2 regions of the Enterobacter sp. SCRI0065 genome follow, and region 2 is predicted to be linked to the other one. Evidence: predicted binding sites of a transcription regulator. Region 2 holds the regulator's gene; the other holds the start of a gene.
What was found. Region 2 encodes LexA, which represses DNA repair genes until DNA is damaged. Its sites were predicted from a motif close to TNCTGTATGTACATACAGNA; they were not measured.

Region 1: a site for LexA is predicted at 8,404-8,423, ahead of sulA (SOS-induced cell division inhibitor SulA). Genes of this name have one in related genera too.

The regions. Positions count from the first base shown of each region.
Region 1 covers NZ_JCBAJB010000001.1:768,142-780,166, forward strand. The annotation lists gene pqiA (membrane integrity-associated transporter subunit PqiA) at 1-712, shown strand, start outside; gene pqiB (intermembrane transport protein PqiB) at 717-2,357, shown strand; gene pqiC (membrane integrity-associated transporter subunit PqiC) at 2,354-2,920, shown strand; gene rmf (ribosome modulation factor) at 3,174-3,341, shown strand; gene fabA (bifunctional 3-hydroxydecanoyl-ACP dehydratase/trans-2-decenoyl-ACP isomerase) at 3,412-3,930, opposite strand; gene AC6EMZ_RS03655 (AAA family ATPase) at 3,999-5,759, opposite strand; gene matP (macrodomain Ter protein MatP) at 5,946-6,398, shown strand; gene ompA (porin OmpA) at 6,462-7,517, opposite strand; gene sulA (SOS-induced cell division inhibitor SulA) at 7,874-8,383, opposite strand; gene AC6EMZ_RS03675 (TfoX/Sxy family DNA transformation protein) at 8,602-9,228, shown strand; gene yccS (YccS family putative transporter) at 9,185-11,347, opposite strand; gene AC6EMZ_RS03685 (YccF domain-containing protein) at 11,367-11,813, opposite strand; gene helD (DNA helicase IV) at 11,937-12,025, shown strand, end outside.
Region 2 covers NZ_JCBAJB010000006.1:31,867-43,891, forward strand. The annotation lists gene ubiA (4-hydroxybenzoate octaprenyltransferase) at 1-594, shown strand, start outside; gene plsB (glycerol-3-phosphate 1-O-acyltransferase PlsB) at 634-3,054, opposite strand; gene AC6EMZ_RS16080 (diacylglycerol kinase) at 3,209-3,577, shown strand; gene lexA (transcriptional repressor LexA) at 3,687-4,295, shown strand; gene dinF (MATE family efflux transporter DinF) at 4,361-5,680, shown strand; gene AC6EMZ_RS16095 (CsbD family protein) at 5,826-6,035, shown strand; gene zur (zinc uptake transcriptional repressor Zur) at 6,119-6,634, opposite strand; gene AC6EMZ_RS16105 (cupin domain-containing protein) at 6,750-7,241, shown strand; gene AC6EMZ_RS16110 (conjugal transfer protein TraF) at 7,409-8,719, shown strand; gene dusA (tRNA dihydrouridine(20/20a) synthase DusA) at 8,801-9,796, shown strand; gene pspG (envelope stress response protein PspG) at 9,933-10,175, shown strand; gene AC6EMZ_RS16125 (quinone oxidoreductase) at 10,361-11,344, opposite strand; gene dnaB (replicative DNA helicase) at 11,407-12,025, shown strand, end outside.

The sequences.
Region 1 (12,025 bases), on a different contig from region 2:
CGTGCTTCAACTTCGCGCCTTCCAGTGCGTCGATCGTCGCTGGGCTTGGGATGACATTGCGCCTGCACCAACGTTACCGCAGACGGTGAAAGTGGGCGTGCCGGGTATCCGCCAGGGCTTACGCTCCTGCTCCTGCTGTACCGCAGTTTTACCTGTTGATGTTGAAGTCTGCCCGCGATGTGAAACGAAAGGCTATGCGCGACGTAAAAATAGTCTCCAGTGGACGATGGCATTACTGGTCACTTCGATCATGCTTTATCTGCCAGCGAACATTTTACCTATCATGATAACGGACCTGCTCGGCGACAAGATGCCCTCGACCATCCTTGCCGGGGTGGTGCTGTTATGGGGTGAAGGCTCTTACCCGGTCGCTATGGTGATTTTTATCGCCAGTATTATGGTGCCGACATTAAAAATGATTGCGATTGCCTGGCTATGCTGGGATGCGAAAGGGCATGGAAAACGCGATAGCGAACGCATGCATTTGATTTATGAAGTGGTTGAGTTCGTTGGGCGTTGGTCAATGATTGACGTGTTTGTAATAGCCGTACTCTCTGCGCTGGTGCGCATGGGAGGGCTGATGAGTATTTACCCTGCTATTGGGGCGCTAATGTTTGCGTTGGTCGTCATTATGACGATGTTTGCGGCCATGACCTTCGACCCTCGTTTATCGTGGGATCGTGAGCCAGAGTCAAGCCATGAGGAAGAGTAAGAGCATGGAAAATAAGAGTGGAGAGGCGAAAGTGCAGAAGGTCAAAAACTGGTCGCCGGTGTGGATCTTCCCCATCGTGACTGCGCTGATCGGTGCATGGATCCTGTTTTATCATTACAGCCATCAGGGACCGGAAGTCACGCTGATCACCACTAACGCTGAAGGTATTGAAGGGGGGAAAACCACCATCAAAAGCCGTAGCGTGGACGTAGGTGTGGTGGAGAGCGCCACCCTGACTGACGATTTGACGCATGTAGAAATCAAAGCGCGCCTCAATTCTGGAATGGAAAAACTGCTGCATGGTGATTCCGCATTCTGGGTAGTGAAACCGCAGGTTGGCCGTGAAGGGATCAGTGGTCTTGGAACGCTGCTCTCCGGGGCCTATATCGAGCTACAGCCAGGTACAAAGGGCAGTCAGCCGGGGCAATATCAACTGCTGGATGCGCCACCGTTGGCACCGCCGGATGCGAAAGGCATCCGCGTCATCCTTGATAGTAAGAAAGCCGGTCAGCTTAGCCCAGGTGACCCCGTTCTGTTCAGGGGTTATCGCGTAGGCTCGGTTGAAACCAGTACTTTTGATGCGCAAAAACGCGCTATCAGCTACCAGCTATTTATCAATGCGCCTAACGATCGTCTGGTTACCAGCAACGTTCGTTTCTGGAAAGACAGCGGTATTGCCGTGGATCTGACCTCTGCCGGTATGCGTGTTGAAATGGGCTCATTAACCACGCTCTTTGGCGGAGGCGTCAGCTTTGATGTCCCGGAAGGAATGGACTTAGGCCAGCCAGTTGCGGCGAAAACGCCATTCAAACTGTTCGACGATCAGAAAAGTATTCAGGATGCGCTTTATACCGATCATATTGATTACCTGATGTTCTTCAAAGATTCTGTTCGCGGTTTGCAGCCTGGTGCGCCGGTTGAGTTCCGTGGTATTCGACTGGGAACGGTGGGTCAGGTGCCGTACTTTGTGCCGGGGCTGCGTCAGGTGCTGGACGATGATTATCGTATTCCTGTTCTGATCCGCATTGAGCCTGAGCGTTTGATAAACCAGGTTGGCGTCACAACGGACATTGCGTCGCATATCGCCGGGCTGATGGATCGTGGCTTACGCGGCTCGTTGAAAACCGGCAATCTGGTCACCGGCGCGCTGTATGTAGATATGGACTTCTACCCGAAAGCACCAGCGGTTACGGGTGTGCGTGAATTTGGCGGGTATAAGATCATCCCAACAGTGAGCAGTGGCCTGGCGCAGATCCAGCAGCGTTTAATGGAAACACTGGATAAGATCAACAATCTGCCGTTGAATCCGATGCTTGAACAAGCGACAAACTCGCTGAGTGAAAGCCAGGTAACGATGCGTCGCCTGCAAACAACGCTGGATAATATCAATAAGATCACCGCTAATCAGTCGATGCAGCAGTTGCCTCAGGATATGCAGAAAACGTTGCGTGAGCTTAATCGCAGTATGCAGGGCTTCCAGCCAGGCTCGGCGGCGTATAACAAGATGGTTGCAGATATGCAGCGCCTGGATCAGGTATTGCGTGAACTGCAGCCGGTATTGAAAACGCTGAATGAGAAAAGCAACGCGCTGGTATTTGAAGCGAAGGGCACAAAGGATCCTGAGCCTAAGAGGGCAAAAGAATGAAAAAATGGCTATTGATCGCCGGGGCAGTTGCATTAACGGCCTGTAGTTCAGGAAGTGACAACAAAAGTTACTATCAGCTGCCGTTGGCGACGCAAGCAGCGGGGCAAACCACTGCTGCCCAGGGCAACCGCCTGTTGTGGGTTGAACAAGTTTCTGTTCCTGACGCCCTCGCCGGAAACGGCGTGGTGTATCAGACCAGCGACGTGCAGTACGTCATTGCCACGAATAATCTCTGGGCGAGTCCGTTGGATCAGCAGTTACGCAATACGCTGGTGGCTAATCTTAGTAGCCAGTTACCGGGCTGGGTTGTGGCTTCTCAACCATTGGGTAGCGATCAGGACACGCTTAACGTGAACGTTACCGGTTTCCACGGACGTTTCGATGGCAAGGTGGTGATTAGCGGTGAATGGCTTCTGAACCATCAGGGGCAGCTGATTAAGCGTCCGTTTTACCTTGAGCTGAAACAGCAGCAAGACGGTTACGACGAGATGGTCAAGATGCTGGCTCAGGGTTGGGCGCAGGAATCAACCAGCATAGCCAGAGAGATTTCTCGTCTGCCATAAGTAAAATTCATTACCACAAGCCGCCATCCGCGTTTCGCTGATGGCGGTTTTTTTTCGTTTTCATTTCAGTTTGATACTTGTGCCAGCTCACAAAAATTGTACAAACGATCTTCTGTCTAGCTCACAAATATGACACTGGTGTGAATTTTGCGCATTGACGCTGGGAGGGATTCGGGTTATTCGTTAACTGTGCTTGCATGTTTTGCAACCACTGTTTTCTTTCCACCAGACCAAAGAATGAGGGAAACGAGGCATGAAGAGACAGAAACGAGATCGCCTGGAACGGGCGCACCAACGTGGATACCAGGCTGGCATCGCCGGACGCTCAAAAGAAATGTGTCCTTACCAGACGTTAAATCAGAGGTCATACTGGTTAGGAGGCTGGCGAGAAGCCATTGGGGATAGGGTATTACTTGCGTGATACGTCTCTTTAGAAACAGAAACCTCCGCATTGCGGAGGTTTCGCCTGATTGCCTTATTCAAAGCAATAATCAGAACGCTGAAGTATCCTGGAACAAGCCAACTTTCAGATCGTTTGCAGTGTAGATAACTCGACCGTCTACCAGGACTTCGCCATCAGCCAGACCCATCACCAGACGACGGTTCACAATGCGTTTGAAGTGAATACGGTAGGTTACTTTCTTCGCTGAAGGTAGAACCTGACCGGTGAATTTGACTTCACCCACGCCAAGCGCACGACCTTTACCTTCACCGCCCAGCCAGCCCAGATAGAAGCCAACCAACTGCCACATTGCATCCAGGCCCAGACAGCCAGGCATTACCGGATCGCCGATAAAGTGGCAACCAAAGAACCACAGATCCGGATTGATATCGAGTTCCGCTTCCACGTAACCCTTGTCAAAGTTGCCGCCGGTTTCTGTCATTTTTACGACACGGTCCATCATCAGCATGCTTGGTGCTGGTAACTGCGGGCCTTTCGCGCCAAACAGTTCACCGCGACCAGAGGCAAGAAGATCTTCTTTTGTATAGGATTCGCGTTTATCTACCATGTTCTCAGTAAGCCTTATTTTAGTGAAGCACGCAGGATAGCTAACACGTGTACGCTGAACAAGTCCGATCAGTTAGGATTAAACCAACCTAACCAGCGTAACGGCCATGGATAACGATGACGAGCATCCTGCTGCATTGCCTGCGCAATACGCTCCTGGATGGTCTGCATCAGTGTTGTTTGACCTTCGCCATCCCACACCAGGTTTGTCAGTAAGGGTAGCGCATCCGTAATATCTTCAATGGCCCAGATGGTGAATTGCTCTGCTTCCACAGCGTCGAGCACGGCCTGGCTCAAGCTCAGATGGCGAACGTTAGGAGCCGGGATAATGATGCCCTGTTTGCCGCTAAAACCACGTTGCTGGCAAACCGTGAAGAATCCTTCGATTTTCTCGTTCAAACCGCCAACGGGCTGAGCACGGCCGAACTGGTCAACGGATCCGGTCATCGCGATGCTCTGATTAATCGGAACATCAGCCAGCGCACTGATTAATGCACAGAGTTCGGCCATTGAGGCGCTATCACCATCCACTTCGCTGTAAGATTGTTCAAACGTGAGTGAGGCAGAGAAGGGGATCTGCTGCTCCAGCTGAAGCTGTGACATCAGGAACGCTTGCATGATCATCATGCCTTTAGCGTGAATATTCCCGCCCAGTTCCGCCTTGCGCTCGATGTCGATAAATTCGCCATCGCCAATATGCACTACGCAGCTAATGCGGGACGGCTCGCCAAAGGCTCTCGGATGCCCGGGAAACTCGATAACCGACAGGGCATTGATCTGTCCGATACGTTCGCCTTCGGTTTCGACAAGAATTTGCTCGAGCAAAATCTCATCTTGCATACGGTCGGCCAGGTAGCCTTCGCGCCATTCACGCTGTGCCAGCATTTGGATAAACTGTTCGCCGGTAAATGGACCCTGGCCGCCGATTGCGCCAACTTCACGTAGCTGCTTGCTTATCCATAGCGGGCAGAGGGGAAGCGTTTCTTGATCGCCGGTGTAACGCACGGCTTCTCGCATCAGACCAGTCCATGCATCTGGCCCAGGGGTTGGCAATGCGTAACGCTCAGCGACAGCCATCACCCACTGACACCACTGCGTCATATCATCGGTATCGGCAATCTGGATGTTGTCTTCAAATTCGGTATAAATCGCCTGATCGGCTAACTCTGGCTCCATTTCCTGGAAATCAGCCAAAGACTCACGATCGCCAGTCAATATCACTTTTAGCGAAATGGGCATGGACGGGATGGCAACCGGTAACGGTCGCGATTCGTCATACGAGACCCAGTCAAAACGCTGGTGAGTGACGATCGACTTCAGACGCATCCAGAGCAGGGGCTGGGCGAGAAGAGTGCGAAGCGAGATGACCAACACCCCACCGTTGGCTTTATGTACCAGGCCCGGGTGTAAGGTCAATTCACCGTTGAACTGCCGTAGGCAGCCAAACAGTTGTTCTGCTTCAACCCATTCGGCAGTAATGACTTTGCCAGATGCGGCAAAAAGGTCATCGGCCTGTTCGGCGGGTTTGAAAGTGATATCGGGGCCAGCAATACGATATTGGCCGCCAAAAACGGCGCTCTCTTCCGGTTGCAACTGACGCAATGCATCCGCCAGAAGCGCGAGATACTCAGCTTCTTCTGGTGCTTTCAACAGCATGAAAGGAGAGGTCGTCCATGGACTTAACACCTGCTCAAACGCGTAATGCAAACGCGGTTGTGTATCGCTAAGGATGAAGTCGTGCTCTTTTGCGGTGTCTGGCTGTGCAAATAGCTCCTGATAGCTTTCAGCATCAGGAACCAGATCACGCCATGCTAGTTTCGTAATGGTCAAAGTTGATGTTTTTTAGTTAGATGTAAAACCGTGGAGTATACCGTAAGCTGCGGTCTCTTCCCAATCGGGAATAAGTTTTTCAGCCAGTGAAAGCGGCGTAACGGCTCACAGGATATGATTTCTTTTCAGCAGATTGCCAAAAAACTGATATTCTGAACAGAGTTACGAGGTGACACTGAGATCGCAATGAAATATCAACAACTGGAAAATCTCGAAAGCGGTTGGAAATGGAAGTACCTGGTCAAAAAGCACCGTGAAGGGGAGCTGATTACCTGCTACATCGAAGCCAGTGCTGCGAAAGAAGCGGTGGATTTATTGCTGACACTCGAAAACGAACCGGTTCAGGTGAATGGCTGGATAGAAAAGCATATTAATCCGGCCCTGATGAACCGCATGAAGCAGACCATCCGCGCACGCCGCAAACGGCACTTTAACGCCGAGCATCAGCACACCCGTAAGAAGTCTATTGATTTGGAGTTTGTCGTCTGGCAACGCTTAGCCGGGCTCGCTCAACGACGCGGAAAAACGCTGTCGGAAACGGTTGTTCAACTCATCGAAGATGCGGAACACAAAGAGAAGTATGCCAACCAGATGTCGACACTGAAAACTGATTTACAGGCTCTGCTCGGCAAGAAATAACATTCACTTTTGTTCAGGCAATAAAAAACCCCGCATGGCGGGGTTTTTTTATAAGACGATAACTTATGCCGCAGGCTGAGTTACAACGTCTTTGATACCTTTAACTTCGATCTCAACGCGACGATCTGGTGCCAGGCAGTCGATCAGTGCAGCGCGAGCTTTCACGTTGTCACAGGTAGTACCAGTAACTGGGTTAGATTCGCCCATACCACGTGGAGAGATCTTGTTAGCTGGGATACCTTTAGATACCAGGTAATCAACTACAGACTGTGCACGTTTCTCGGACAGACCCTGGTTGTAAGCGTCAGAACCGATACGGTCGGTGAAGCCCAGAACCACTACAGAACCATCTTTAGGATCCAGGTTGCTCAGCTGGGTGTACAGCTGATCCAGTGCCTGCTGACCTTCTGGTTTCAGGGTAGCTTTGTTGAAGTTGAACAGAACGTCAGACTTCAGAGTGAAGTGCTTGGTCTGTACTTCTGGCGCTGGAGCAGGAGCTGGAGCAACGATTGGTGCTGCATCTTCCTGCTGGCCGAAGCGGTAGGAAACACCTACGCTCAACATGCCGTTGTCAGGACGAACGCCAACGGTGTTACCGTCGCCGATGTTGTTAACCCACTGGTATTCCAGACGGGTAGCGATATCACGGGTCATTGCCCACTCTACGCCACCAGCGAATACTGGAGAAACGCCAGTGTCGTGGTTGTCGCCAGAGATGCTGTTGCTGGAGTCAGCGCGCCATACCATGCCGCCCAGACGAGTATACACGTCCAGATCGTCAGTTACTGGGTAACCCAGTTTAGCGGTGAGCTGTACGCCTTGAGCTTTGAATGCGCCGTTAACGTTGTCGCCTTTGTAAGGCATACGACCTAACCAGTCGTAACCCATTTCAAAACCAACATACGGGTTAACCTGATAGCCACCAAACGCACCTGCACCGAGCTGGCTTTCATGAGTCGGGCCATCGTTGTTCAGGGAGCTGTTGTACCAGCCAGTGTCGTGGAACTGAGACCAACCCAGTTTACCACCTGCATACCAGGTATTATCTTTCGGAGCGGCCTGCGCTACGGTAGCGAAGCCAGCCAGTGCCACTGCAATCGCGATAGCTGTCTTTTTCATTTTTTGCGCCTCGTTATCATCCAAAAATCGCCATGAAGATCTCGTCGAGAAATCACGGTTAAATCCTTCACCGGGGGGCGAGCTCAAACTAGTAACTCTACCGATATCTTCGGCTTAGACCGAGCACCCCTGGCGATGTAAAGTCTACAACGTAGTGGGAAACTTACAAGTGTGAACTCCGTCAGGCATATGAAAAAAAAAGTTCCGTATACATACTATTTAACATTTATCGCGCATATTTTATTCAGCAAAATTAACGGAAACCGCGCCAGACAAGCATTCACGAAGTTTCTGTCAATGGAACTAATGGCGTGTAGCGGTGTCAAAAAAAATTCCAGGAAAACTCTTAATTTCACTCAATGATACAAATTAGAGTGAATTTTTAGCCCAGACAGGTGTCCTTTGCGAAGAGGATCGAGCCGAACGGGTCTCATAATAATGCCAATCGCGTTACCTTCTTCTGCTGCTTCTGCCAGGCAAAAATGTTCATCTTCCGTCAAATCTTCTGACAACCAGCCGATCACCACGCTGTAATTTCCGGTGCGTAGCGCACGAATCATTGAATCAACAGTATTGCACGGCGCAAGCTGACTAATATGCATCACTTTGGCGAGCGGTAAACCCGCTGACTGAACCCACTCGCGGCTTAATTTTTGTTGCGGCGTTAACCAGAGTTGCCAGCGCGATTGCTGACCAAGCTGCTGTAAAAGTGGCAGGAGCAACATTTGCGTCATCATGGGCTGGTCTTCACGATACACCACCTCACTTATCAACCCGGCTGAAACACGCTCGGGAGCTTTTTGCGAGCCATTGCCTGCGGAAGAAGAAAAAGATGTTGAGCGATTTGCATAGCTTGAAGTGTGCATAATCATTCCAGCCCTGTAGTTACTGTATGGATATACAGTAACCCCTGTGCGCCTAAAGATCAACCTCATTTTCGGAAAGCGTCTCGCAAATTTTGTCTGTTATTGGCTTGTTCGAAAGATTCATCTTGCCGAGTGGCGATAAGTCACCTATTTTCCTGCTAACGGATCCGGTAGTAAGAAAATATTGTTGTTACTCTATGATTTATATGGTGAATATCATGAAAAAGATATCTTATGAACGGATCTATCAATCTCAGGAATACCTCTCGCCACTCGGTGAAATACATCACCGTGCCCTGTTTGGTGGCTACACATTGGCTGTAGGTGAAGCCGTATTTGCGATGGTATCGGACGGGGAACTCTATCTGCGCGCATGTGAGCAAAGCGCCCAGTACTGTGTCAGAAATGCTTCTTCTTTTTTAACGCTGGTGAAACGGGGCAGACCCGTTCTGCTGAATTATTACCGTGTGGATGAGGGGCTCTGGCAAAACCATGAAAAGCTGTTGCAGCTCTCTTCCTTTGCGGTGGAGGCCGCCCGCAAAGAACGTTATCAGCGCCACCAAAGACACCGTCTTAAAGATTTACCCAACCTGACCTTTCAAATCGAAGTGCTTTTGCTCGAAGTCGGTATCACCAACGAAACCACTCTACGGGTGCTAGGTGCAGAAGAGTGTTGGTTAAAGGTTCGCACGAAAAACCGACATCTCAGCATTAAATTGCTTTTCGCACTGGAAGGGGCAATTGAAGGGTTGCATGAAGCCGCGCTCCCGGCTGTCAGACGCCGGGAGCTAACCGAGTGGTTTAATGCGCTTCCTGCGCTACCTGAGAATCATTCCGATAGGTAGCGATCTGCTGCTGCAATCGGCAAATCTCAGGCAGCAACGCAACCAGCAGGCCAATTTGCTGTAGAACAAGTGGAGCTTTGTTATCCGCACCGGGATCAAAATGAGCGATTCGCTGGCTAAGCTCCTCTAACGCGTTCTGCACGCGCGGCTCGTCTGCGGGGCGGTGATGAAGTGCATCGTCAACGTAGCATACGGCATCATCCAGCAGAGCCAGAATACCCGGGTTGGTCAGCTGCTCGCGATGAGCGCCCAATGTCGAAATATAGCTGGTGAAAGTATGGTTAAGGCACAGCAGCCGGAAGGCGACTTCACGAATTTCAGCTGTTGCGCGCGGTTCTGTGGACATATTCGATACCACCGACGCCAGCTCAGCATCACGATTGTGCGCATCGCGTCTGGCAATGCGATAAGCCAGACGATTGTCACGACCTTGATGATATTGCTCAAGAATGGCGTCCAGATACCGACAGTTTGCATTAATTGCCAGATCCAAGGCTCGTGGCAGATTGCGAAACCGCCAGTCTGGCCAGATGAAACTCACTGCGGCCCATGCAATAGCGCACCCTATTAAAGTATCGATGATGCGTGGTAATGCCACTTCGAACCCTTCACCCAGCAGGTTAAAGCACAGCAGAACCAGCAGGGTAATGAACATGGTGGCGTGCGCATACTGAACGTGACGAAATGCAAAGAACAGCACGCCAGTAATCACGATAAGTATCAATTGCCCTTCAATAGATGGCACGAAATACAACACCGGTAATCCGATAGCCACGCCTACCAGCGTGCCGATCACCCGCAGAGCAAGCCGATGACGGGTTGCGTTATAGTTCGGCTGGCATACAAACAGGCTGGTCAACAAAATCCAGTAGCCATGATGTAAACCAGTGATTTGGATAAATGCGTATCCCACACAAAGCACGGCGGACATTCTTACGGCATGGCGAAACAGCGCTGATTCCGGCGTAAAGTTACGACTCAAGCGCAGCCACATATCGGCAAAGCCGTTTAGACTATCGTCAGCAAGCAGGTGCTCGGTATCGTGCCCCGGTATTGCCAACGCTTGTTCAGACTGGATAGTCGCAAGCTGCGCATCAATTGCCCGCAGGTTGTTAAGTAAAAAACCCAGCGCTTTCATCTGCTCTGGCGATGTTCCGCTGGCCTGAACGCGATCGAGCGCCGCGTCAAGATGGCTAAAAGCGCGCTCAAAACGCGGGTCGTGCTGATAAGGGGTCCGCAGCAGAATTGACCGCGCTAAGTGCTGGCAAGCCTGGGATTGCATCGAAAGCAGCCGCTGAAAACGGAACATAACATCGCTGTAGCGAAACTTTTCGCGCAGCGCGGCGTACTGAATATGCGATGAACTGGCCCGCTCATGAATATCCTGAGCGACAAAATAGTAGTGTAACGTTTGCCGGGTTCCACGCTGTCCACGATCTCCACGCAGGCGAGTGAGAAGTGAGGCTTTGGTCTGGTTGAGCATGGCCACCAGTTGGCCATTTGCCAGCGCCAGATCGTAAAGCGGTGCCTGACTCTCTTCTTCAATGTCAGGATCGAACAGCCGGGACTTTAGTTCAAGATAGTGCGCAAGCTGTTCGTAACTGCGCGCGAGGTTGTCCTGCAACGGGCGAATGGGGAAAATGAGATGCCCCGTCAGCGTCAGCGCGTTGTACCAGATAGCGCCAAGCAGCAGCAATACCGGTTGCTGATACCACTGGTCATAAAGTGAAACGCCGAGCATGGTATAAATGGCGATGAGCAGCGCGCCAAAGGCAATGGTTGCGTAGCGCTGCCCCAGCCCACCTAGCAGGATAAAACCGGTGGTGGAGACCATCAATCCCAGCGCAAAAAACCAGGGCCATGGGAACAACAGTTCCACCGACGCTGAGGCAATAAAAAAGCACACCAGCGTGATAACCAAATTGCGCAGGCGTCCCGCCAGACGATCGTCGAGATCGGCAAGCGCGCCGGCCACCACGCCAAGGGTGAGCGGGATTGTTAACTTCACATCACCCAGCCACCATGGCAGAGCCGTTGAGCCGCAAAGCGCGATAAAAATCCTGACGTTATAGAGCCAGGTGCTGTTCCATGTATATCTGCGAAGCAGTGGGCTTAGCATGGGCGCTGCCTGTCCTTATTTACTGAAAACGTCTACGGGCGTTTGCTTCACGTGCGGCCTGGGCAACTTCAACCGGAACCACTCGGCGACCAACAGGCCACAGGGCAATAGCCGCGATTTTGAAGTTAGCAATTCCGACCGGGATGCCGATAATGGTAATACACTGCGTTACGCCCGCGACAATATGCATCAGGCACAGCCACCAGCCGAAGAAAACAAGCCATAAGATATTCAGTAAGGTCCCTCCCGTGTTCATCAGGATATTTTTGTCACCGGGATTCAGTTCATTGACATGAACCGCTTCATTACCGTAGGGGATCAGGGAAAGTTTGGTGATTTCCCAACAGGAGCGCGTAAGTGGCAGCGTGAAGATAAAGACAATGCTCACCAGTGTGGCAAAAAGCCAGGCAAACGTGGTGGCAAAACCGCCAAGGACAAAATTCAAAATATTCAGTACGGTACGCATAAACCCTCACTTCCTTTCGATATGATCAAAGCTTGATGATTGTAACGTTTTTTTAGGCTGGAGCACCTGAAAACTGGCGGTTAAACTAGTAAGCAAATTATCACCTCGTGGATTGGGCTGGACATGGAACTAAAAGCAACATCATTAGGCAAACGCCTGGCGCAACATCCGTATGATAAGGTCGTCCTGCTCAACGCCGGGGTTAAAGTCTC
Region 2 (12,025 bases):
GAAAAAGAGGCCCGCACGCTGTTTGTGGTGTTGGTGGTGCTCTCATTTATTCTGGTGCTGACGCTAAACACCATGACGATTTTACTCTCGGTAGCGGCACTTGCGCTGGCGTGGGTATATCCATTTATGAAGCGCTATACCCATCTTCCGCAGGTGGTTTTGGGCGCGGCGTTCGGCTGGTCGATTCCCATGGCCTTTGCCGCGGTGAGCGAAACGGTACCGTTAAGCTGCTGGCTGATGTTCCTCGCCAACATCCTGTGGGCGGTGGCTTATGATACCCAGTATGCGATGGTCGACCGAGACGATGATGTAAAGATTGGCATCAAATCAACGGCCATTCTCTTTGGTCGTCATGACAAGCTGATCATTGGGATTTTGCAGGTCGCCGTGCTGGCGTTGATGGCGATAATTGGTCGTTTGAACGGGCTGAACTGGGAGTTTTACTGGTCGGTGCTGGTGGCGGGACTGCTATTTGCGTATCAGCAGAAACTCATTGCCAACCGCGATCGCGATGCCTGTTTTAAAGCTTTCCTGAACAATAACTATGTTGGCCTGGTGCTGTTTTTAGGGCTGGCGATGAGTTATTTTGCCTGAAAAAATGCCCGGTGGCGCTAGCGCTACCGGGCGTTTTTTTTACTCGTCCTGCGTTGCGCTCTCAATCGTCAGGCGCACATCAGATGTAATCAGCTCTGCCAGCATCTGGTAAACCTTCATGGTCTCTCCAGGCTCGGCATCTCCGGTATCACTAATGTAGCCTTCATCACGCAGCGTCAACACCAGCGAACTGAACACCGCTTTGTCGAAGAACTCTGGTGCATTAATGCCGTGCAGTACGGATAAACGCTGAGCCAACGTGCGGCTCTCTTTTTCCAGCGTGCTACGGTTAATCGACGGGTTCGCGCTCAGCAGCCAGAAGGTGATAGCGTAGCGCTGCAACGTCTCACGCGCCCCGGCGGCCAGCAATTGCAGCGTGCGGGAACGTGATGGATTGATATACAGCTCATCATCTTTCACGCTTATCAGGCCCTGACGCAGCAACTCTTCCGTCAGTTTATCCAGTTCAACCGCCAGCTCGTCCTTGCTCCAGCGCAGGAACAGTTCTGCTTTCAGCATCGGGTAGAGCACCTCAACATGACGCAGTAATTCCTGGCGGGAAATACGACGATGCTGCGTGATGATGGCCGCCATCAGAGACGGCAGCATCAGCATGTGCGCGATGTTGTTGCGATAGTACGTCATCAGCACTGCCTGCTCGCGCGGCAGAATAATGATGTCGCCAATCGTGTCTTTCTCGACCTCGAACTTGTTCATCTGCAACGCATGGTCGATCAATTTGCTGGCAGTGACTGACGGAACGGTCGCGTCGGCGGCATAGGGCGCATTACGCATGATGTCCAGATAGCAGTCGAGCTGTTCAGTCAGTTGCTCGCGGGTTAGCGAACGTTGACGAGAGCCCAGCAGCGCCGTACAACACAGGTTCATGGCGTTAGCGGCCCCTGCGTTGTTGATGCGCACCATCAGGTCAGCAGCGATATTATTCACCGTTGGGGTGAGCCAGGCAGGGCGAATCGCTTCGATCGGATCGATAGACTCGCGCCATTCCGGCACATGCTGGTTCAGATACGTCATCAGCGGCATCGGTTCGCCAAAGTTAACGTAGCCCTGACCGAGATTACGCAGCTTGCTCAAACCACGCAGCATTTGCGGCAAGCTCTCTTTCTCTTTCGTCGCACCGCGCAGTTCTTTGGCGTAAGTCCCCACTTCCATGACGTGCTCGTAACCGATGTAAATCGGCACCAGCGTAATGGGGCGCGTACCGCCACGCAGCATCGCCTGAATCGTCATCGATAGCGTGCCGGTTTTCGGATCGAGCAGACGACCGGTACGGGAGCGGCCACCTTCAACAAAGTACTCCACGGAATAGCCACGGCTGAACAGTTCGCCCAGATATTCGCGGAATACGGTGGAATAGAGCTTGTTGCCTTTAAAGGTACGACGAATAAAGAACGCACCCAGACGGCGGAAGATCGGACCTGCTGGCCAGAAGTTCAGGTTGATACCGGCGGCAATATGCGGCGGGACCAGCCCCTGGTGATACAGCACGTACGAGAGCAGAAGATAGTCCATGTGGCTGCGGTGGCAGGGCACATACACAATTTCATGGCCATCGTGCGCAAGCTGGCGAACACGCTCAGCATTGTTCACGTTGATGCCTTGATAGAGCCGGTTCCACGTAAAGCTCAGGATGCGATCGGATAAGCGGATCATCTCGTAAGAGAAGTTCGCTGCAATCTCTTCCATCAGTGCGATAGCGTTTTGTTGTGCCTTCTCGTGAGAGATTTTCTTGCTACGGGCTTCATCTTCAACGGCGCGGGCAATCGCTTTGGATGCCAGCAGTTTGTTGAACAGATCCTGACGAGCAGGAAGGCGTGGTCCCACGGCTGCCAGGCGCTGGCGAGCGAAGTGCATACGCGCGACGCGGGCCAATTTTTGCGCGATAGTCTTGTCGGTTCCGTGCTCATCAGCCATACGGCGCAGAGAAACAGACGGAGAGAATCGGACGAAGCTATCGCGACCAAGCCATGACACCGCAAAGAATTTTTGTATACCGTTAAGCATACGCAGCGGCGGGTTTTCTTCGCCTTTTTGACGCCCTGGACGACGACCAAACATCACCGACACCGGCACCATCTGGACATCCAGGCTGGGGTTACTGCGGTGCAGATCAAGGTAGTCGTGGAACAGCTTAATGGACTCTTCCTTCGGCGTGTAATAGGTAAACACGCGCGGGCCGCCGTGGATAAACACGTAGCGCGGCAGCAGAGTACCGTCAACCTCCAGCGGTTCCAACGGATCGGGTAAGTCGTGCGCCAGACATTGGGCGCGAAGCGTCAGTAAGTCTGCCTTCGAGTTATAAGGCAAAACGTACATAATAGGGCGCGAGGTATCGAGCCCTAATTCCAGCGCAGGTTCCGCCGGGATAGACTTACTTTTTACCAGGACGCTTAATGGTAAATTAAGTAATTTGTAGTAGATTCTTGGCCAGCCGGACATAAACGATGTAAAGCCTCTGGTTAATAATGCAATTGCGGCGCAAGGATAACAGAAAGCGCGCAAAATTTCTGTTGTTACCCGTCATACTTCAGGCTGTTGCGAAACGCGCTACAGCTATAGTTACTGACGCTAAATCTAAAAAAAGGTTCTTTTAATGGCCAATAATACCACTGGGTTTACCCGTATCATCAAAGCTGCTGGTTATTCGTGGAAAGGTTTCCGCGCTGCCTGGATCAATGAGGCTGCATTTCGTCAGGAGGGCGTAGCCGCTATCATCGCGGTCATTATCGCTTGTTTCCTTGATGTTGATGCTGTAACCCGCGTACTTCTCATTGGTTCGGTTCTTTTGGTGATGATAGTGGAAATTCTCAACAGTGCTATCGAAGCGGTGGTAGATCGTATCGGTTCTGATTTCCATGAACTCTCGGGGCGTGCCAAAGACATGGGGTCGGCTGCGGTACTGTTGGCGATTATCACCGCTGCCATTACCTGGGGCACGTTACTTTGGTCGCATTTACGATAAGCCTTCAGGAATCGAATAAGTCTCTGGTTTTTTGTGCAGTTTTTGGTTCCAAATTCACCTTTGACTGTATATACTCACAGCATAACTGTATATACACCCAGGGGGCGGAATGAAAGCGTTAACGGCCAGACAGCAAGAGGTGTTTGATCTTATCAGGGATCACATCAGCCAGACGGGAATGCCACCTACGCGAGCGGAAATCGCGCAGCGTCTGGGTTTCCGTTCTCCAAACGCCGCTGAAGAGCATCTCAAAGCGTTGGCTCGTAAGGGCGTTCTTGAGATTGTATCTGGCGCGTCACGCGGCATTCGCCTGCTGGTGGAAGAAGAAACGGGGATCCCTCTCGTGGGTCGCGTTGCGGCTGGCGAGCCACTGCTGGCGCAGCAGCACATCGAAGGTCATTATCAGGTCGATCCTGCCATGTTCAAACCGAGTGCAGACTTTTTACTGCGCGTTAGCGGTATGTCCATGAAAGATATTGGCATTCTGGATGGCGATTTGCTGGCGGTTCACAAAACTCAGGATGTACGCAACGGCCAGGTTGTCGTCGCACGTATCGATGATGAAGTGACCGTAAAACGCCTTAAAAAACAGGGTAATACGGTGCAACTGCTACCTGAAAACAACGAGTTTTCCCCCATTGTGGTTGACCTGCGCGAACAGACCTTCTCCATTGAAGGTTTAGCGGTAGGTGTCATCCGCAACGGTGAATGGCTGTAATCTCTTCCTGACAGGCTACGGTCTCCCGTAGCCTGACTCTCTTTTTCCTGCTCCGGTACTCTCTCATGTCTCTGCTGACAATCTCAGACAAGGCATTATGGCGTCTCGCGCTGCCAATGATCTTTTCGAATATCACGGTTCCTTTACTGGGATTGGTCGACACGGCCGTCATTGGTCATCTGGACTCGCCAGTCTATCTGGGTGGCGTGGCGATTGGCGCAACGGCGACCAGCTTCCTCTTTATGCTGTTACTCTTTTTACGGATGAGCACCACAGGGTTGACCGCTCAGGCGTTCGGCGCGAAAGATCCCGTGCGCCTGGCGCGAGCGCTTATTCAACCTCTTATTCTTGCACTTGGTGCCGGATTGCTCATTGTTCTGCTGCGAACGCCGCTGATCGACCTGGCACTGCATATCGTTGGTGGCAATGAAGCAGTACTGGAACAGGCTCGTCGCTTTCTGGATATTCGCTGGATTAGCGCTCCCGCCTCACTGGCTAATCTGGTCCTGCTCGGCTGGCTGTTGGGTGTGCAGTATGCACGTGCTCCTGTGATCCTGCTGGTCGTGGGGAACGTCCTCAATATTGTTCTGGATCTGTGGCTGGTGATGGGGCTGCACATGAACGTGCAGGGCGCCGCGCTGGCAACGGTCGTTGCAGAATACGCCACGTTTTTCATCGGCTTATGGATGGTCAAGCGCGTGCTGGCGATGCGCGGAATCTCCCTGGCGATGTTGAAAACAGCATGGCGTGGGAACGTCCGAAAACTGCTGGCACTTAATCGCGATATTATGCTTCGCTCTTTACTTCTTCAGCTCTGTTTCGGTGCCTTGACGGTACTGGGCGCGCGGCTTGGCCCGGAGATCGTCGCCGTCAATGCCGTATTGATGACGTTGTTGACCTTTACCGCCTATGCGCTTGACGGTTTTGCTTATGCCGTTGAGGCCCATTCTGGGCAGGCATACGGCGCAAAACAGACGGGACAATTGCAGGAGGTCTGGCGCGCAGCGTGTCGGCAATCTGGCCTGGTGGCGCTGGTTTTTGCTCTGATCTATGCGCTTTTTGGCAGTCAGATTGTGGCGTTACTGACCTCGATGTCTGAACTGCGTGAGCTGGCAGGCCACTACATCATCTGGCAGGTTGTACTTCCGGTGGTCGGTGTCTGGTGCTATTTGCTGGATGGCATGTTTATCGGTGCAACCCGAGGAGCCGAAATGCGCAACAGCATGGCAGTGGCGGCGGGTGGTTTTGGGCTCACGCTGTTTACCGTACCCTGGTTTGGTAATCACGGGTTGTGGCTGGCGCTTGCCGTTTTTCTTGCTCTGCGTGGGCTGTCGCTTGCGCTGATCTGGCGTCGTCACTGGCGCAATCAAACCTGGTTTGCCTAGCGGCTTCGTTGGGGGAAATGGTTAAAGATTCTGAATAACGAAACGTGTGCCGCATCCTCATCTACAATTATTATCAAGTCCAGCAGGAAATGAACGTTACGGACGATACAAATTGACGTGATACCCGAACGATGAGGATTTGATTATGAATAAAGACGAACTCGGTGGTAACTGGAAACAGTTCAAAGGTAAAGCGAAAGAACAGTGGGGTAAGCTGACTGATGATGACATGACGATCATCGAAGGTAAGCGCGATCAGCTGGTGGGTAAAATCCAGGAACGTTATGGCTACCAGAAAGATCAGGCTGAGAAAGAAGTCGGTGATTGGGAAAAACGTAACGATTATCGCTGGTAATCGAACACTTACCGACCTTTTCTACCCGAAAGTACATGGACGTACAATCCCTGGGGGCGGCTATTAGCCGCCCACTTTTATTTTCAGCGCGGTTTTTTCTTCACATGCACTGAATGGTCATGCTGGCAGGCATCCTGATGGCGACACGCTTCCACTTCCACACAGGCGGAACATAATCCGTGCGCTTCAATCACATTGTGGCGTAGCGCAAAGCCCATCTTTGCCGCTAAGGAATGCATGATATCCTCAACGCCTTCTGCACCTTTCTCTTTCACCGCTCCACAACGATCGCAAATAAACATCGCCGAGGTGTGTGTGGGCTGATCGAACAAATGACACAGCACGTAACTATTGGTCGATTCAACTTTATGCACAAAGCCTTGCTCTAGCAGAAAATCTAACGCCCGATAAACGGTAGGTGGCTTAGCCTGCGGCTCGCTTTCACGCAGCAGATCGAGAAGATCGTAGGCGCTTATCGCCCCTTTTTGCAGACTCATCAGACGCAATACTTCCAGGCGCTGCGGAGTCAGGCGCACATTGCGTTGCGCGCAAAGCTTCTCAGCTTGCGCTAACAGCTCCGGCATTGTGGTCTCATCCATTTAGCACCTCGGATATGTTTAGGTTTGAAGCCTTCACTTTATCATGTTCTGTTAAAAACGCCGAGATCCCGCACCCTGTGCTATACCTGACGCATTGCCACTCTGGACACAAACCATGAAAAGACCCGACTGTATTCGACACTGGCGCGATATTGAAGGCGCTGATGATTCCACTTATCCCGACAGCGACGAACTTTTTTCTATTGGCGCGCCGCTGGCCAGAAGACTAGGGCTTGGCCGGCTTGGTATTCATCATGAGCGCTTGCCGCCAGGCCGTCGTACCTCCTACCCGCATGCAGAAAGCGATGAAGAAGAATTTATCTACGTGCTTGAAGGCCATCCAGAAGCGTGGATCAACGGTTATTTGTGGAAGCTTGAACCGGGCGATAGCGTGGGTTTTCCGGCCGGAACAGGGCAGTGCCATACCTTTATCAACAATACGGATGAAGAGGTGCGACTGTTAGTGGTGGGAGAGGCCAACAAAAAACATAATCGCATTTACTACCCGTTAAATCCGGCATACGCCGCCACCCGTGAGGACCGCTGGGTCGACCATCCTCCGCAATTTTTTGGGCCTCACGATGGAAAATCTGGGCGAAAGTCATAACCTCTTCTATAAATATTGAGGGCCGTCACAAAATACAATAGGCCTTGATACCGATTTAACTTAAGGAAATAGCGGGTCTTTTTGTCCTTATTCACAGCAATAGTTCGTTCCTGTTTGGGCGATAACAGACAGGGGTTAAGTCATAACAACTATTTGACGGGCAAACTGTGAAAAAACATTTTAAATATTCGGTGATTAGCCTTGCTGTCTCCTTTTTTGTGGCAAATCAAGCGGGAGCAGCCAATACCTGGACGGAATCGCGTAGTGACGCGATGGGTGGCACCGGCGTGGCTTCTGGGAGCTATGGTAGCGGGGCATTGATCAACCCGGCATTGTTGGCAAAGGCAAAACCTGATGATGCTATCACCGTTATTCTGCCAGCCGTAGGCGCGCAAATTTCGGATAAAGATAACCTTCAGGACGAAATCGACACCATTAACGATAAGATCAATTATTACGATGATGTGATTAATAGCCTCACGCCTGGTGAGATTATTGCTAATCCTTTGGGTTCAATTAATCAGTTCCAGGGTGCGGCAAAAGACTTAGCCGACGAACTGGATTATCTCAAAGGCAAAACGGCCCGCGCCACCGCGGGTGCCGGGATTGCCGTTAGCATTCCCAACGATGTTCTGTCGGTAGCCTTTATGGCTAAAGGCTACGCGCATGGTCGCGTGAGTTCTTCAATCGACCAGCAGGATATCGATTATCTTCGTGGTATTCAGAAAAGCGATCTGGTGGCCGCTGGCGTAGCGCTGGATGCAGCAATAAACGGTACCGATGAAATCACCAAAAACCTGAATTCAACGGCATCGGGACGCGTCGCCATTGTCTCGGACTACGGGATTGCCGTAGCCCGTCAGTTCGACATTGGCGAGGTCCCGGTTTCCGTCGGTGTGACGCCAAAACTGCAAAAAACCTGGCTCTACAACTACACCACTTCTATCTATGACTATGACAGTAATGACTGGAATAGCAGCCGCTATCGCAATGATGACACCGGATTCAACGTGGATGCGGGTATCGCAGCAGACTTTGGTGAAAACTGGACGATAGGCTTGAGCGGGCAAAACCTGATGTCCCGTGATATCGATACCAAAGATATTCGCATTCGCAATGGTCGCACGGGTGAGGTGGTGAGCTACAAAGATACCTACCAGATTCGTCCATTAGTGACCGCAGGCGCGGCCTGGCACAACGACCTCGTGACGCTGACGGCTGATGGCGATCTGACTGAGACCAAAGGTTTCAAAAGCGAGGAGAACTCTCAGTACGTAGGCGTGGGTGCCGAAGTCACGCCGCTGAGCTGGCTGGCAGTGCGCGCCGGTTATCGCGCGGACGTGAAAGGCAACGACAGCAACGTCTTTACCGGCGGTGTTGGCTTTGCGCCGTTTAACGCTGTGCATGTCGACCTGATGGGGCTGTATGGCGAAGACGAAACCTGGGGCGCAGGTGCGCAGCTCAGCGTGACGTTCTAAGGTAAACCGGAGGCTCTGCGCCTCCGGCTTTTCTTATGCTATAGTAGCGCCCCTTTTCCCCCAGATGCTTAAAACTTCGCCATGTCGTCAGAATTACAGCCCGCTTTTCCTGCACACCGTTTCTCTATTGCGCCGATGCTTGACTGGACGGACAGACACTGCCGTTATTTCCTGCGCCAGCTGTCTCGCCATACGTTGCTGTACACCGAAATGGTGACCACCGGAGCGATTATTCACGGTAAAGGCGACTATCTGGCCTATAGCGAAGAAGAGCATCCGGTTGCCTTGCAACTTGGCGGAAGCGATCCGGCTGCGCTGGCGCACTGCGCGAAACTTGCTGAAGCTCGCGGCTATGACGAAATCAATCTTAACGTCGGTTGTCCCTCCGATCGCGTACAAAATGGAATGTTTGGTGCCTGCCTGATGGGTAATGCCCAGCTGGTCGCGGATTGCGTGAAAGCGATGCGGGATGTGGTCTCTATTCCGGTTACGGTCAAAACGCGCATCGGCATTGACGATCAGGACAGCTACGAATTCCTGTGTGACTTTATTAGCACCGTTGCGGGGAAAGGCGAGTGTGAGATGTTTATCATCCATGCGCGAAAAGCCTGGCTGTCTGGCCTTAGCCCTAAAGAAAACCGCGAAATTCCACCGCTCGACTATCCGCGCGTTTACCAGCTTAAGCGTGATTTCCCGAATCTGACCATGTCGATCAACGGTGGCGTCAAATCCATCGAAGAAGCCAAAACGCATCTGGAACATTTAGACGGCGTGATGGTGGGACGCGAGGCGTACCAGAATCCTGGGATTCTCGCGACGGTCGATCGTGAAATCTTCGGCGTCGAAGGCGCGGATAGCGATCCGGTCGCGGTCGTACGTGCCATGTATCCGTACATTGAGCGCGAGCTGAGCAATGGGACCTATCTTGGCCACGTCACCCGCCACATGTTAGGGCTGTTCCAGGGGATCCCTGGCGCACGTCAGTGGCGTCGCTATCTGAGTGAGAACGCGCATAAAGCCGGGGCAGATATTGAAGTGCTGGAGCACGCGCTGCGACTGGTTGCCGATAAGCGATAATTTCACTAAAAGTTCGTCAAATTCACCACGCCCTGCAAACCTATGCGGGGCGTTTTGCTTTTAAATCAATACATTAATATTGGCACGTTTCTTGTAATGCTCTTGCTATCGTAACGGTATTAACGGGGAGAAAGACATGCTGGAACTACTTTTTGTGATTGGTTTTTTTGTCATGCTGATGGTCACCGGCATTTCACTGCTCGGAATTATCGCCGCACTGGTTGTGGCAACGGCGCTGATGTTCGTCGGCGGGCTGTTTGCGCTGATGATTAAACTGCTGCCGTGGCTGCTCTTGGCCGTTGCGGTGGTGTGGGTGATTCGCGCCGTTAAAAAGCCAAAAATTCCACAATATCAGCGCAATAACCGCTTCCGTTACTAAGGTATTGAGGTATTCGTCACATACCTGCAACTTTTACGGCAGCTTTGCTTAGAACAGAATAGGATTTACTTATTGAATCTGTCACTATTGCTGCCGCTAAAGAATTCATCGAGCTGTACCCTACATACAGCCGAACTAAAAAAAGAAAGGGCTTCCTGAAAAGGAAGCCCAATTTCTTTTAGGGTTCAGGGAATTAACAGACTCGACCCCTGCGTAGCCCGACTTTCCAGCACTTCATGCGCACGCTGCGCGTCACTGAGCGCATACTTCTGCGCATCGGCCACATCGACTTTAATCACGCCGCTGGCGATCAGTGAGAACAGTTCGTTGCTCGCTTCGGTCAATTCCTCACGCGTGGTGATATAGCCTTGCAGGGAAGGGCGAGTGGCATACAGCGAACCTTTCTGACTGAGAATGCCAAGATTCACTCCGGTCACCGCGCCGGATGAATTACCGAAGCTCACCATCAGACCGCGACGTTGCAGGCAGTCCAGCGAGGCTTCCCAGGTGTCTTTGCCTACCGAGTCATACACGACGCGCAGTTTCTTGCCGCCGGTTATCTCTTTCACGCGTTCCGCGATACTTTCTTCGCGATAGTTAATCACCTGCCAGGCGCCAGCCTGTAGCGCACGCTGGGCCTTTTGCGCACTGCCGACGGTGCCGATCAGTTTTGCTCCCAGCGCTTTCGCCCACTGGCAGGCAATCAACCCCACACCACCCGCGGCGGCGTGAAACAGAAACGGCTCGTCCGGTTTGATTTCGTAGGTTTTGCGCAGTAAATAGAAGACGGTTAGCCCTTTCAGAAATGAGGCCGCAGCCTGTTCAAAAGAGATAGCGTTCGGCAGAATCGCTGCTTTATCGGCGGGAACATTGTGGACTGAGCTATATGCGCCCAACGCCGACTGCGCATACACCACGCGATCGCCTTCTTTAATATGCTTAACGGCGCTGCCCACTTTTACGACGACGCCCGCCGCCTCGGTTCCCAGTCCGCTCGGCATTGACGGTGGTGGATACAGCCCACTGCGAATATAAGTGTCGATGTAATTGATGCCAATCGCTTTATTTTCTACCTGGACTTCATGCTCGCCAGGTGCGGCTGGCGTAAACTCCACCGCGTTGAGTACTTCGGGGCCACCATGCTTGTGAAATTCAATGCGCGTTGCCATGATTCCTCCAGAAAATGTGGTAATCTTTCGACCCATTCTTTATCTCGGTAACTCCATTTACTATGGCAGGAAATAAACCCTTCAACAAACAGACTGAACCCCGTGACCGCGACCTCCAGGTTGCTGGGCTAAAGGTCCCGCCGCACTCGATTGAAGCGGAACAGTCGGTGTTGGGCGGTTTAATGCTGGACAACGAACGCTGGGACGACGTCGCCGAACGCGTGGTGTCCGACGATTTCTATACCCGTCCGCACCGCCATATTTTCACTGAAATGGCGCGCCTGCAGGAATCGGGTAGCCCGATTGACCTGATCACCCTCGCGGAATCGCTGGAGCGACTGGGGCAGCTCGACAGCTGCGGCGGATTCGCCTATCTGGCCGAGTTATCTAAAAACACGCCAAGTGCGGCGAATATCAGCGCTTACGCTGACATCGTGCGCGAACGTGCAGTCGTGCGTGAGATGATCGCCGTGGCGAACGAAATCGCCGAAGCCGGTTTCGATCCGCAGGGCCGTACCAGCGAAGACCTGCTCGATCTGGCGGAGTCTCGTGTATTCAAAATTGCCGAAAGCCGCGCGAATAAAGACGAAGGCCCGCGAAATATCGCCGAGGTACTCGATTCCACGGTCGCACGTATTGAGCAGCTCTTTCAGCAGCCGCACGACGGGGTCACCGGCGTTA